Regions from separate parts of the Micromonospora sp. NPDC049175 genome, predicted to be linked through region 2. Evidence: predicted binding sites of a transcription regulator. Region 2 holds the regulator's gene; each other region holds the start of a gene.
What was found. Region 2 encodes HrcA, which represses chaperone genes, less so after heat shock. Its sites were predicted from a motif close to GGTTNGCACNCTCNNNNNGAGNGTGCNAACC; they were not measured.
Positions count from the first base shown of each region.

Region 1: groL (chaperonin GroEL) is a predicted target of HrcA. The motif match lies at 1,160-1,190, and genes of this name have one in related genera.
Region 3: groES (co-chaperone GroES) is a predicted target of HrcA. The motif match lies at 2,510-2,540, and genes of this name have one in related genera.

Region 1 covers NZ_JBICSY010000005.1:286,435-290,540, forward strand. The annotation lists gene ACGFH8_RS21560 (hypothetical protein) at 1-1,112, shown strand, start outside; gene groL (chaperonin GroEL) at 1,385-3,007, shown strand; gene ACGFH8_RS21570 (hypothetical protein) at 3,064-3,312, opposite strand; gene ACGFH8_RS21575 (GNAT family N-acetyltransferase) at 3,391-4,106, opposite strand, start outside.
Region 2 covers NZ_JBICSY010000015.1:38,733-42,838, forward strand. The annotation lists gene dnaJ (molecular chaperone DnaJ) at 1-998, opposite strand, end outside; gene hrcA (heat-inducible transcriptional repressor HrcA) at 1,074-2,096, opposite strand; gene ACGFH8_RS34005 (DUF4870 domain-containing protein) at 2,263-2,904, shown strand; gene hemW (radical SAM family heme chaperone HemW) at 2,971-4,106, opposite strand, start outside.
Region 3 covers NZ_JBICSY010000005.1:630,072-634,177, reverse strand. The annotation lists gene ACGFH8_RS23290 (molybdopterin-dependent oxidoreductase) at 1-223, opposite strand, end outside; gene groL (chaperonin GroEL) at 351-1,991, opposite strand; gene groES (co-chaperone GroES) at 2,062-2,376, opposite strand; gene ACGFH8_RS23275 (methyltransferase domain-containing protein) at 2,636-3,823, shown strand; gene ybaK (Cys-tRNA(Pro) deacylase) at 3,834-4,106, shown strand, end outside.

The DNA of each region.
Region 1 (4,106 bases), on a different contig from region 2:
CGTCCGATCCGACCGTGCCGTCCGATCCGACCGTGCCCTACGGCAGTTCCGGCGTGACTCCGGAGACGCCATCCGAGCTGCGGCCGGGCGTACCTCCGGTTGGCCCGCCGCCCGGCTGGGATCCGGCGCAGGGCGCCTGGGGTGCGCCGCCGCCGGGTTGGACGTTCCCGCCCACCGGCGGCTACCCGCCCGGCTCGGGTCCCTACGGTGCAGTGCCCTGGTATCCGGGGTCGCCGGTTGGCTGGTACCCGCCGGATTACGGATTCGACCCGAACGATCCCCTGGTCACTCCCCGCGGCGCCGGCCTGGCCGGCTGGTTCAACAGGTGTCTGGGAGCGTTGCGCCGCAGTTGGCGGCAGTTGGTGCCCATCATGCTGCTCACCCAGGTGTTGCCGGCGGCCGTGCTCGCGGTGATCGCCCTGGGCCTCGACCCGACCTCGAGATGGGAAGCCCAGGTCGGGGCGGACCCGAATCCCGTGCTGCCGGACACCTTCGGCGTCGATCTGGCGGGTCTCCTCGCGGTGGGGATCGGCGGCAGCCTGTTGCTCGGGCTGGTGCAGGCCATCGGGTGGGCCGCCGGCAGTTGGGTGATCACGCAGCAGGCGTCCGGTCAGCCGGGCAACCTGGAATCGGCGCTGCGGTACGGCGTCCGTCGGGCACTCGGGCTCTGGGGTTGGACCCTGTTGATCAGCTTGATCGCCGGCGTCGGTTTCTGTTGCTGCGTGCTGCCGGGTATCTATCTGACGTTCGCGCTGAGCATGGCCGGCCCGGTCTATCTCTTCGAACGCCGCGACCCCATCGGCCGGTCGTTCCGGATGTTCCACGACCGACTCGGCCTCCTGCTCGGTCGGGTGGCTCTGGTGGCCCTGGCGGTCATCGTCGTCAACGTGATCACCGGTGCCCTGGAGGGGGCGGGCACCCCCCTGTTCGGCACCGATCCCCTCAGGTCGCCGGGTACGGCCGCCGGGGTGGTGGCGGTGATCGGGGTCACCGCCGTGCTGGCGCTGCCCGCCCACCTTGCCCAGATGATCGGTCTGCTGGTGACGTACGCCGAGCAGCGAGCCCATGAGGCGCCGGTGAACACCGCTGGACTGGCCGCGGAACTCGGCTGAGCGGCCCCATCGTGCTTGCACTCGGCAGGGGAGAGTGCTAAACAAGTCATTGGCACTCGCATACCGTGAGTGCCAATGGTCGGGACGGTGGGGCCAGGTTGCACCGGCGTGGAGACGCCGGGGCGACACATGGCCGGTCGTCGCGGGCTATCCGGCCCGGCCGAAGGACGTCGTCGTCGCCAGGTGGCGACGTCCCAAGGTGCGTACACCAGGCGGCCCATCCGGGGCACACATCTCGGGTGGCCCGTGAGTGTCCAGGAGGACAACGCCGTATGGCCAAGATGATCGCGTTCGACGAAGAGGCGCGCCGCGGCCTCGAGCGGGGCATGAACCAGCTCGCCGACGCCGTAAAGGTGACCCTCGGCCCCAAGGGCCGCAACGTCGTGCTCGAGAAGAAGTGGGGTGCCCCCACCATCACCAACGATGGTGTGAGCATCGCCAAGGAGATCGAGCTCGAGGACCCGTACGAGAAGATCGGCGCTGAGCTGGTCAAGGAGGTCGCCAAGAAGACCGACGACGTTGCCGGTGACGGCACGACGACGGCGACCGTCCTGGCCCAGGCCCTGGTTCGCGAGGGCCTGCGTAACGTGGCCGCCGGCGCCAACCCGATGGCCCTGAAGCGGGGCATCGAGGCCGCGGTCGCGAGCGTCTCGGAGGAGCTGTCCAAGCTCGCCAAGGACGTCGAGACCAAGGAGCAGATCGCCTCCACCGCCTCCATCTCCGCTGGCGACAGCACCGTCGGCGAGATCATCGCCGAGGCGATGGACAAGGTCGGCAAGGAAGGCGTCATCACCGTCGAGGAGAGCAACACCTTCGGGCTGGAGCTGGAGCTCACCGAGGGTATGCGCTTCGACAAGGGCTACATCTCGGCCTACTTCATGACCGACCCGGAGCGTATGGAGGCCGTCTTCGACGACCCGTACATCCTGATCGCCAACAGCAAGATCTCGTCGGTGAAGGACCTGCTCCCGATCCTGGAGAAGGTCATGCAGTCGGGCAAGCCGCTGCTGATCATCGCCGAGGACCTGGAGGGCGAGGCCCTCGCCACCCTGGTGGTCAACAAGGTCCGTGGCACCTTCAAGTCGGTCGCCGTCAAGGCGCCGGGCTTCGGTGACCGCCGCAAGGCCATGCTGACCGACATCGCCATCCTCGCCGGTGGCCAGGTCATCAGCGAAGAGGTCGGCCTCAAGCTCGACGCCGCCAGCCTCGACATGCTGGGCCGCGCCCGCAAGGTCGTGGTGACCAAGGACGAGACCACGATCGTCGACGGTGCCGGTGACGCCGAGCAGATCCAGGGCCGGGTCAACCAGATCCGGGCCGAGATCGACAAGAGCGACTCCGACTACGACCGGGAGAAGCTGCAGGAGCGGCTGGCCAAGCTGGCCGGCGGCGTTGCGGTCATCAAGGTCGGCGCGGCCACCGAGGTCGAGCTCAAGGAGCGCAAGCACCGCATCGAGGACGCCGTTCGCAACGCGAAGGCCGCCGTCGAGGAGGGCATCGTCCCGGGTGGTGGCGTCGCGCTGGTGCAGGCCGGCAAGACCGCCTTCGACAAGCTCGACCTGGTCGGCGACGAGGCCACCGGTGCGAACATCGTCAAGGTGGCGCTGGACGCCCCGCTGCGGCAGATCGCCGTCAACGCCGGCCTCGAGGGCGGCGTCGTGGTGGAGAAGGTTCGTAACCTCGAAGCGGGTCACGGCCTCAACGCCGCCAACGGCGAGTACGTCGACCTGCTGGCCGCGGGCATCATCGACCCGGCCAAGGTGACGCGCTCGGCGCTGCAGAACGCCGCTTCCATCGCGGCGCTCTTCCTCACCACCGAGGCCGTTGTCGCGGACAAGCCGGAGAAGACCCCGGCTGCCCCGGCTGGCCCGGGTGGCGGGGACATGGACTTCTGAGTCCAGTTCCGACACCGAACGGGGCGGGCCGCTGACGCGGTCCGCCCCGTTCGTCGTCAGGTCGGCAGTGGGCGCTGGTTGCGCCGCTTCTGCGCCCGGCTGTACGGCGGAAGCAGTTGGATCGGCGCGTCCACCATCTCCCGTGGCTCCTCGACGACCGCCGACTCGTCGTCGGTGGTCATCTCGGCCAGTTGCTCGGCGTCGCCGTAGTCGAGCCGGTCGAACGGCAGTTGGCCGGGGAGTTCGCCGATCGGTTTCCAGGTGATCGGCGGGCCGTCCTCGGTCTGGTCGTCATCCGTGGTCATGGCTGCCTCCTCTACCAAAACGGTAGGGGGCGTCGATGGCCGACGCGGGCGAATGACTCAATACACTTTTTGCCCCGGTTACGCCGGCGGCAGGGCCCGCCGGTAGAGGAAGAAGACCCGCTCGATCCGGGCACCCGCGCTGCCGGAGTAGAACGGCACCGGCCCCACCCAGCCGATCTCCGCCCGGGTCAGCCCCGCCGCCCGCTGGTCGGCCAGGCAGCGCCGCAACAGGACACCACCGATGCCCGACCCCTCGGCGGCCGGCGCGGTGCCCATCGGCCCGAACCAACTCGGCCGGGACGACCCGTACGCGGCGAAGCCGAGCATCTCTCCGCCCCGCTCCGCGAGGTGACAACCGGCGCCGTCCCGCCCCACCGATCCGGCCAACTCGCCGTCCCAGGTGCCACCGAAGGTGGACCGGGCGAACGCGGTCAACGCCGGCAGGTCCGCCGGCTCCGCCCGGCGTACGGTGACGCCCTGATCGGCCAGCCGCCGCTCGGCCGCCTCGGTGGAGCGCAGTGCCGGCGACCCGTCGTACGACAGGTCCGCGGTCATGTTCCAGGCGGTCCGGTCCTGCTGGTAGCCCAGCGCGAGGGCGGCGCAGACCGCCGGGGTGTAGCGGACGTCGATGCCCGGCCACGCGTAGTACGGCGGGTTCCCGGCCAGCAGCACCTCCGTCGTGCCACGATCGGCCAGCACCCGCTCGGCCTGCCGCAGCAGTGCCCGGCCGACGCCCCGGCGACGGTGCTCCGGAAGGACCGCGACCAGGTCCACGTGCCCGGTACCCGGCTCGG
Region 2 (4,106 bases):
AGGTGCACGTAGAGGTCGCCCCGGCCGGTGCCGCGCAGGTGTGGCACGCCCCGGGCGCGCAGTCGCAGCGTGCTGGCCGGTTGGGTGCCGGCCTTGACGTCGACCGTCTCCTCGCTGTCCAGGGTCTTGATGGTGAGTCGGGTGCCCAGCGCCGCCGCGGTCATCGGCACGGTGACCCGGCAGTGCAGGTCGTCGCCCTTGCGGGAGTAGACGTCGTGCGGCCGCTCGTGGATTTCCACGTAGAGGTCACCGGCGGTGCCGCCACCCGGGCCGACCTCGCCCTGCTGGGCCAGCCGGATCCGCATGCCGTCCTCGACGCCGGCCGGGATCTTGACGGTCAGCGAGCGGCGGGTGCGTACCCGGCCGTCGCCGGCGCAGGTGGGGCAGGGGTGCGGGATCGTCGTGCCGTAGCCCTGGCACACGGTGCACGGCCGGGCGGAGACCACCTGGCCGAGGAAGGTGCGCTGCACCGACTGCACCTCGCCGCGACCAGCACACGCCTCGCAGGTCGCCAGGTGGGTGCCGGCGGCCGTGCCGGCGCCGGAGCAGGTGGTGCAGAGCACCGCGGTGTCGACGGTGATCGGGGCCTCGACGCCGAAGGCGGTCTCGTGCAGGTCGAGTTCGAGCCGCAGGATCGCGTCGGCGCCCGGCCGGGTCCGTGGACGGGGGCCGCGCGCCCCACCGGCCGCGCCGCCGAAGAACGCGTCCATGATGTCCTGGAAACCGACGAACGGGCCGGCGCCACCGGGGCCACCCGGGCCGCCGGCGCCACCGCCGCCCGGGGCGAGCGGGTCGCCACCCAGGTCGACGATCTGCCGCTTGCGGTCGTCCGAGAGGACCTCGTACGCGGCATTGATGTCCTTGAACTTCTCCTGAGCCTCCGGGTCCGGGTTGACGTCCGGGTGGAACTGGCGCGCCAGCTTGCGGTAGGCGCGCTTGATCTCGTCATCGGAGGCTTCCCGGCTCACACCGAGGATGCCGTAGTAGTCCCTGGCCACTGCGTTCCGTGTCCTCATGTTCGTCTCGCGTTGCGCCGATCCGGCGGCAAACAGCCGGCCGTCGGCCCTGACTGGTCAGTTCTGGGCCAGCAACTCGCCCACGTAGCGTGCCACGGCGCGCACCGTGGCGATATTGCCGGGGTAGTCCATCCGGGTGGGCCCCAGCACCCCCAGGCCGCCGACGATCGTGGCGCCCGGGCCGTACCCGGTGCTGACCACCGAGGCGGCCCGCAGGTTGTCGAACTCGTTCTCGTCGCCGATCAGCACCCGGGTCGTGCTCGGCTCGGTCTCACCGATGAGCTTGAGGAGCACGACCTCCTCCTCCAGCGCCTCCAGGATCGGCCGTAGCGAACCCTGGAAGTCGAGCAGGCCGCCCCGGGTGAGGTTCGCGGTGCCGGCCAGCGCGATGCGTTCCTCGTGCCGCTCGACAAGCGTCTCCAGCAGCACCGTGGAGAGCGTGGTCATCGCCGGACGCAGCTCGGACGGCACCTCCTCGACGAGCGCCTGCACCAACGGTGGCGTGTCGGACAGCCGCGCGCCGGCGAGCTTCTCGTTCACCAGCCGGCGCAGGTCGGTGACGTTGTCGGCGGGCACCGGACCGGGCAGCTCCACCAGCCGCTGCTCCACGCGCCCGGTGTCGGCGATCATGACGAGCATCAGCCGGGTGGTGGAGATCGGCACCAGCTCCAGGTGCCGAACCGAGGAGCGGGCCAGGCTCGGGTACTGCACGACGGCCACCTGCCGGGTGAGCTGGGCGAGCAGTCGCACCGTGCGGTGCACCACGTCGTCGAGGTCGACCGCGCCGACCAGGAAGCGCTCGATGGCCCGACGTTCGGCCGGGCTGAGGGGCTTGACCCGGGACAACCTGTCGACGAAGAGCCGGTAGCCGCGGTCGGTGGGCACCCGGCCGGCACTCGTGTGCGGCTGCCGGATGTAGCCCTCCTCCTCCAGCACGGCCATGTCGTTGCGGACCGTGGCCGGGGAGACCCCGAGCTGGTGCCGCTCGACAAGCGCCTTGCTGCCGACCGGCTCCTGGGTGGAGACGTAGTCCTCGACGATCGCGCGGAGCACGGCGAGTTTTCGGTCGTCGAGACCCATCCTCCGCACCTCCTGTCGCACGTCGGCCGCCGGTGCCGTAAGCCCGGCCGGGCCGCCCTGGCACTCGACTGTAACGAGTGCCAGTCTACGTCGGCGTGCCCGCCGGCGCGATGATCAACGGTCGCCCACTGGTGCGGCGTTGCCACGGACCCCTACCGTGACACTCATGACTGAACCTCCTCGCCCTCCCGGCGCGGGTGACCCCGGCAACTACCCGCCGGAGCCGACCTCTCCCAGCTCGTACCCGTCGGCCGAGCCACCCACCGCACCACTGTCCGGGGCGCCTGGCCCGGGCGGCTATCCCCCGGCCGGTGGCTATCCGCCGCCCACCGGTGACCAACCGCCGTCGGGCGGCTACCCCCCGGCGGGTGGCTATCCGCCGCCCGGCGGCTACCCGCCCGGTGGCAACCCGGCTGGCGGATATCCGACCGGCGGCGCCTACGGCGGCCCCGGCGGCGGCTTCGCCAGCAACGAGGACAAGACCTGGGCGCTCGTCGCGCACTTCGGCGGTGCCGCCGGCATGATCCTCAGCGGCGGTGTGCTGGGCTGGATCGGCCCGCTGGTGGCGCTGCTCGCCCGCGGCAACCAGTCCCCGACGGTGCGGTCGCACGCCGTGGCGGCGCTCAACTTCCAGCTCCTCTGGTCGATCGTCGGCCTGGTCGGCTGGGTGCTGTCCTGCATCCTGATCGGCTTCCTCGGGGTCGCGGCAGCCCTCATCCTCGGTGCCGTGTTCGGCATCATCGCCGGCATCAAGGCCAACGAGGGCCAGCTCTACCGCTACCCGCTCTCGGTCAACTTCATCAAGTGACCTCCTCCGGCCGCTCCCCCGGCCGGTCCGTGCCCCGCTGCCCCGGTCCCGGGCGGCGGGGCTGGTTCAGGGCAGCAGGTCGCGCACGACCGCGTCGGCGAGCAGCCGCCCGCGCAGGGTGAGCACCGCCCGACCGGCCGCGTACTCGTCGGCGGCCAGCAGGCCACCGGCGAGGGCTCGCTCGGCGCCCGCCCGGCCGGTGGCGTCGAGCACCGCCAGCGGCAGGCCACTGGCGAGCCGCAGCCGGAGCATCACGTCCTCCATGTGCGCCTCGTCGGCGGTGAGCACCTCGCGGGCCAGGCCGGGAGACGCGCCCGCGGCCAACCGCTTGGCGTACGCCGAGGGGTGCTTGACGTTCCACCAGCGCACCCCGCCGACGTGGCTGTGCGCCCCGGGCCCCAGCCCCCACCAGTCCGCGCCGGTCCAGTAGAGCAGGTTGTGCCGGCACCGGGCGTCGTCGGTGCGGGCCCAGTTGGAGACCTCGTACCAGGAGAGCCCGGCCGCGTCGAGCGCGGCCTCCGCGGCCAGGTAGCGGTCCGCGGCCACGTCGTCACTCGGGTACGCCAGTTCGCCGCGCCGCATCCGGGCGGCGAGCCGGGTGCCGTCCTCCACGATCAGGGCGTACGCGCTGACGTGGTCGACCCCGGCGGCCACGACCTGCTCCAGCGAGGCGGCGAAGTCCTCGGGCCGCTCCCCCGGGGTCCCGTAGATCAGGTCCAGGTTGACGTGCTCGAACCCGGCGTCGCGCGCCTCCAGGGCGGCGGCGGTGGCCCGGCCGGCGCTGTGGGTGCGGTCCAGGATCGCCAGCACCCCCGGGGAGGCGGACTGCATGCCCAGCGAGATCCGGGTGTAGCCGGCCGACCGCAGCAGCTTCAACGATTCCGGGGTGACCGACTCGGGGTTGGCCTCGGTGGTCACCTCGGCGTCGGCGGCCAGCCCCCAGGTGCGGTCGATGCCGTCGAGGATGCGGGCCAGGTCGTCGGCGGGGAGCAGGGTGGGCGTGCCGCCGCCGACGAAGACGGTGTCGACCCGGGGCGGCGGGCTGTCGCCGAGCACCCGGGCGGCGAGTGCCAGCTCGGCCAGCACGGTGTCGGCGTACCCCTCGCGGCTGGCACCACCGCCCAGCTCGGACGCCGTGTAGGTGTTGAAGTCGCAGTAGCCGCAGCGGCTGGCGCAGAACGGCACGTGCACGTACACGCCGA
Region 3 (4,106 bases), on a different contig from region 2:
GGCCGGTGCCGACCAGCAGTGCGATCTTGTCGGCGGTGCCGAAGAGGTCGATGGCGAGTTGCTTCAGCGACTCGGGGACGGCGTCGACGACCACCCCGCCGACCGCGACCAGAGGCGCCGACCGGGGGCCGGTCAGCACTGCCACCGGCTCGGCGATTCCGATCGCGACGGCGGCGGCCGTCACTCCGGCCAGCGCGGCGTAGCGCCGCGACGTGGTGCTCATCGGCCCAGTGTGCGCGATCATCCTGCCCGGTAGCCAACTACGTCAGCGTTCGGTAATGATCAGCGCAGACGAACGGGGCGCACCGTCGTACGACGGTGCGCCCCGCAACGGGTGTCGCTCTACCGGATCAGAAGCCCGGGCCGTGCTGGTGGCCGTGACCGTGGCCGTGGCCGCCGCCGGCGGCCGGCTCGGCCTGCTCCGGCTTCTCCACCACGAGGCTCTCCGTGGTGAGCAGCAGGCCGGCGATCGAGGCGGCGTTGGTGACCGCGTTGCGGGTCACCTTCACCGGGTCGATGATGCCGGCCTTGACCAGGTCGACGTACTCGCCCTTGGCGGCGTCGAGGCCGTTGCCCCACTTCAGGTCGGCGACCTTCTGCGTCACGACGTAGCCGTCGTGACCGGCGTTCTGCGCGATCCAGCGCAGCGGCTCGACGAGCGCCTTGCGCACGACCGAGACACCGATCTTCTCGTCACCGGTGAAGCCCAGGTCGTCGTCGAGCACCGAGCGGATCTGCACCAGGGCGGCGCCGCCGCCGGGGACGGTGCCCTCCTCGACCGCAGCCTTGGTCGCCGCGATGGCGTCCTCGATGCGGTGCTTGCGCTCCTTCATCTCGACCTCGGTGGCCGCGCCCGCCTTGATGACGGCGATGCCACCGGAGAGCTTCGCCAGCCGCTCGGCCAGCTTCTCCCGGTCCCAGTCGGAGTCGGAGGCCTCGATCTCCTTGCGGATCTGGGAAACCCGGTCGGCGAGGTCGGCCTTCTGGCCGCCGCCGTCGACGATCGTGGTGTTCTCCTTGTCGACCACGACGCGCCGAGCGGTGCCGAGCACCTCCAGGCCGACCTGGTCGATCTTGTAGCCCAGCTCCGGGGCGACCAGCTCGGCGCCCGTGGAGATCGCGATGTCCTGGAGCATCGCCTTGCGCCGGTCACCGAAGCCCGGGGCCTTGACCGCGCAGACCTTGAGGGTCTTGCGCAGCGAGTTGACCACCAGGGTGGAGAGCGCCTGGCCGTCCACGTCCTCAGCGATGATCAGCAGGGGCTTGCTGTTCTGCAGGACCTTCTCCAGCAGCGGCAGCAGCTCCTCGATCGCCGAGATCTTCTGGGTGGTGACCAGGATGTACGCGTCCTCGAGGACGGACTCCTGGCTCTCCAGGTCGGTGACGAAGTTCGGCGAGATGAAGCCCTTGTCGAACTGGAGACCCTCGGTCACGTCCAGCTCGGTGGTGAGCATGGAGCCTTCCTCGACGGTGATGACACCGTCGCGGCCGACCCGCTCCATCGCCTCGGCGATCAGGTCGCCGATCGTGGCGTCCTGCGCGGAGATCGTCGCCACGTTCGCGATCGACTCCTTGCTGGTGACCTCGGCTGCCTTGCCGAGCAGCGCCTCGGAAACCTTGGTGGCCGCCGCGTCGATGCCCCGCTTGAGGCCGGCCGGGTTGGTCCCGGCGGTCACGTTGCGCAGGCCCTCGCGAACCATCGCCTGGGCCAGCACGGTCGCGGTGGTGGTCCCGTCGCCGGCGACGTCGTTGGTCTTGGTCGCCACCTCCTTGACCAGCTGCGCGCCAAGGTTCTCGTACGGGTTGGTGAGCTCGATCTCCTTGGCGATGGTCACACCATCGTTGGTGATCGTCGGCGCACCGAATTTCTTGTCCAGGACGACGTTGCGCCCGCGCGGGCCGAGGGTGACCTTGACCACGTCCGCGAGGGCGTTGACACCGTGCTCCAGCAGGTGCCGGGCGTCGTCCGAGAAGCTCAGGATCTTCGCCATTAATGTCCCTTCGAAGCGCCATTGCCCCGGCCCGGCGAGCCGGACCGGGGCAGTGGCACTGATCGGTTGCTTACTTCTCGATGACCGCGAGGACGTCGCGGGCGGAGAGCACCAGGTACTCCTCGCCGGCGTACTTGACCTCGGTGCCGCCGTACTTCGAGTAAAGGACGGTGTCGCCGACCTGCACGTCAACCGGAACCCGGTTGCCGTTGTCGTCGACGCGCCCCGGGCCCACAGCGAGGACAGTGCCCTCCTGCGGCTTCTCCTTGGCGGTGTCGGGGATCACGATGCCCGACGCCGTGGTGGTCTCAGCCTCGTTCGCCTGGACCACGATGCGGTCCTCGAGCGGCTTGATCGCAACCTTGGTCGCGGTAGTCACGGGCATACCCTCCTGGGGTACTGGTTTCGTTGCTGGCCGGCGGGGCCAACCAGCGTCAATCTGCCTCATGCCACCGGGCGGGACCGTCGTCGCGGGTGCCGGTCCGCCTGGCGTGCGCACCCGGGTCGCGAGACCCGGAAGCTGGCACCCTCAGGGTGAGAGTGCTAATCGCAGGTTATTCCGTGGCTAGCACTCCGTCAAGGAGAGTGCCAGCGAGTCGCGCCCCGCCAGCCCGGATTTCCGGGTCCACCCGGACAATGACCGGGTGGATCTCGATCAGCTGGCGGCGCTGCGTACCCCCGAGGGGTCGGCCGCGCTCACGGCGGCGGCCGGGCTGGCCGGCGGTGATCCGCTGGCCGCGGCGTCGGCGCTGCGCGCGGCCGGGGTGCCACCGACGTTGGCCGCGGCGGCGCTCACCCAGGCCGAGCTGCGGCACCGCGCGGTCGGCAAGTTCGGCCCGGCCGCCGCCGGGATGTTCCTCACCCGCCCCGGGCTGGAGCAGGCCACCCGCCGGGTGGTCGCCGATCGTCGGGCCGCCCGGCTGTCCGCGGCCGGCGTCCGCACCCTGGCCGACCTGGGCTGCGGCCTCGGCGCGGACGCGCTGGCCGCCGCCCGCGCCGGCATCCGGGTGTACGGGGTGGAGGCCGACCCGGTGACCGCCGCGATGGCTGCCGCCAACGCCGCGGCGGCCGGGCTGGCCGAGTTGTTCACCGTCGAGTGCGGCGATGCCACCGCGTTCGACGTCTCCCGCGTCGACGGGGTCTTCTGCGATCCGGCCCGCCGCACGACCGGCACCGGACGACGGATCTTCGACCCGCGCGCCTACTCGCCGCCGTGGGACTTCGTCACCGGGCTGGCCGAGCGGGTGCCGCGCACGGTGGTGAAGGTGGCCCCGGGCCTGGACCACGCGCTCATTCCGGCCGGCGCGGAGGCGGAGTGGGTAGGCGTGGACGGCGACCTGGTGGAGGCCGCGCTCTGGTGCGGTGAGCTGGCGGAGGTGCCCCGCCGCGCCACGCTCTACCGCGCGGAGACCCAGCGCCACCAGCTCACCGGCTCGGGTGCCGACGAGGCCCCGGTCGGGCCGCCCCGGCGTTACCTGTACGACCCGGACCCGGCGGTCATCCGCGCGCACCTCGTCGCCGAGTTGGCCGCCGAACTGGACGCCACCCTCGGCGACCCGAGCATCGCCTACCTCTACGCGGACCTGCCGACCCGCACCCCGTACGCGCGCTGCCTGGAGGTCACGGACGTGCTGCCGTTCTCGCTCAAGCGCCTGCGGGCGTTGCTGCGCGAGCGCCGGGTGGGCCGGGTGGAGATCCTCAAGCGGGGTTCGGCGCTCACCCCGGAGCAGCTCCGACGGGACCTGCGGCTTTCCGGCGACGCGGCGGCGAGCCTGGTGCTCACCCGGGTCGCGGGCGCACCGACCGTGCTGATCGGTCGGCCGGTCGACTAGCGTCGCCGGTGTGGCAGGACAGGGCACACCGGCGACGGCACTGTTGGTCAAGCGCGGGGTCGCGCATCGCACGCATCCCTATCGGGTGTCGCCGGACGCCCCGAACTACGGCGCGCTGGTGGCGGTGGCGCTGGGCGTGGCACCGGAGCGCGTCTTCAAGTCGTTGGTGACCGCTGTCGACGGCGCGCTCACCGTGGCGGTCGTCCCGGTCACCGGCGAGCTGGATCTCAAGGCGCTCGCGGCGGCGGTCGGTGGGAAGCGGGCGGCGCTTGCCGACCGGGCG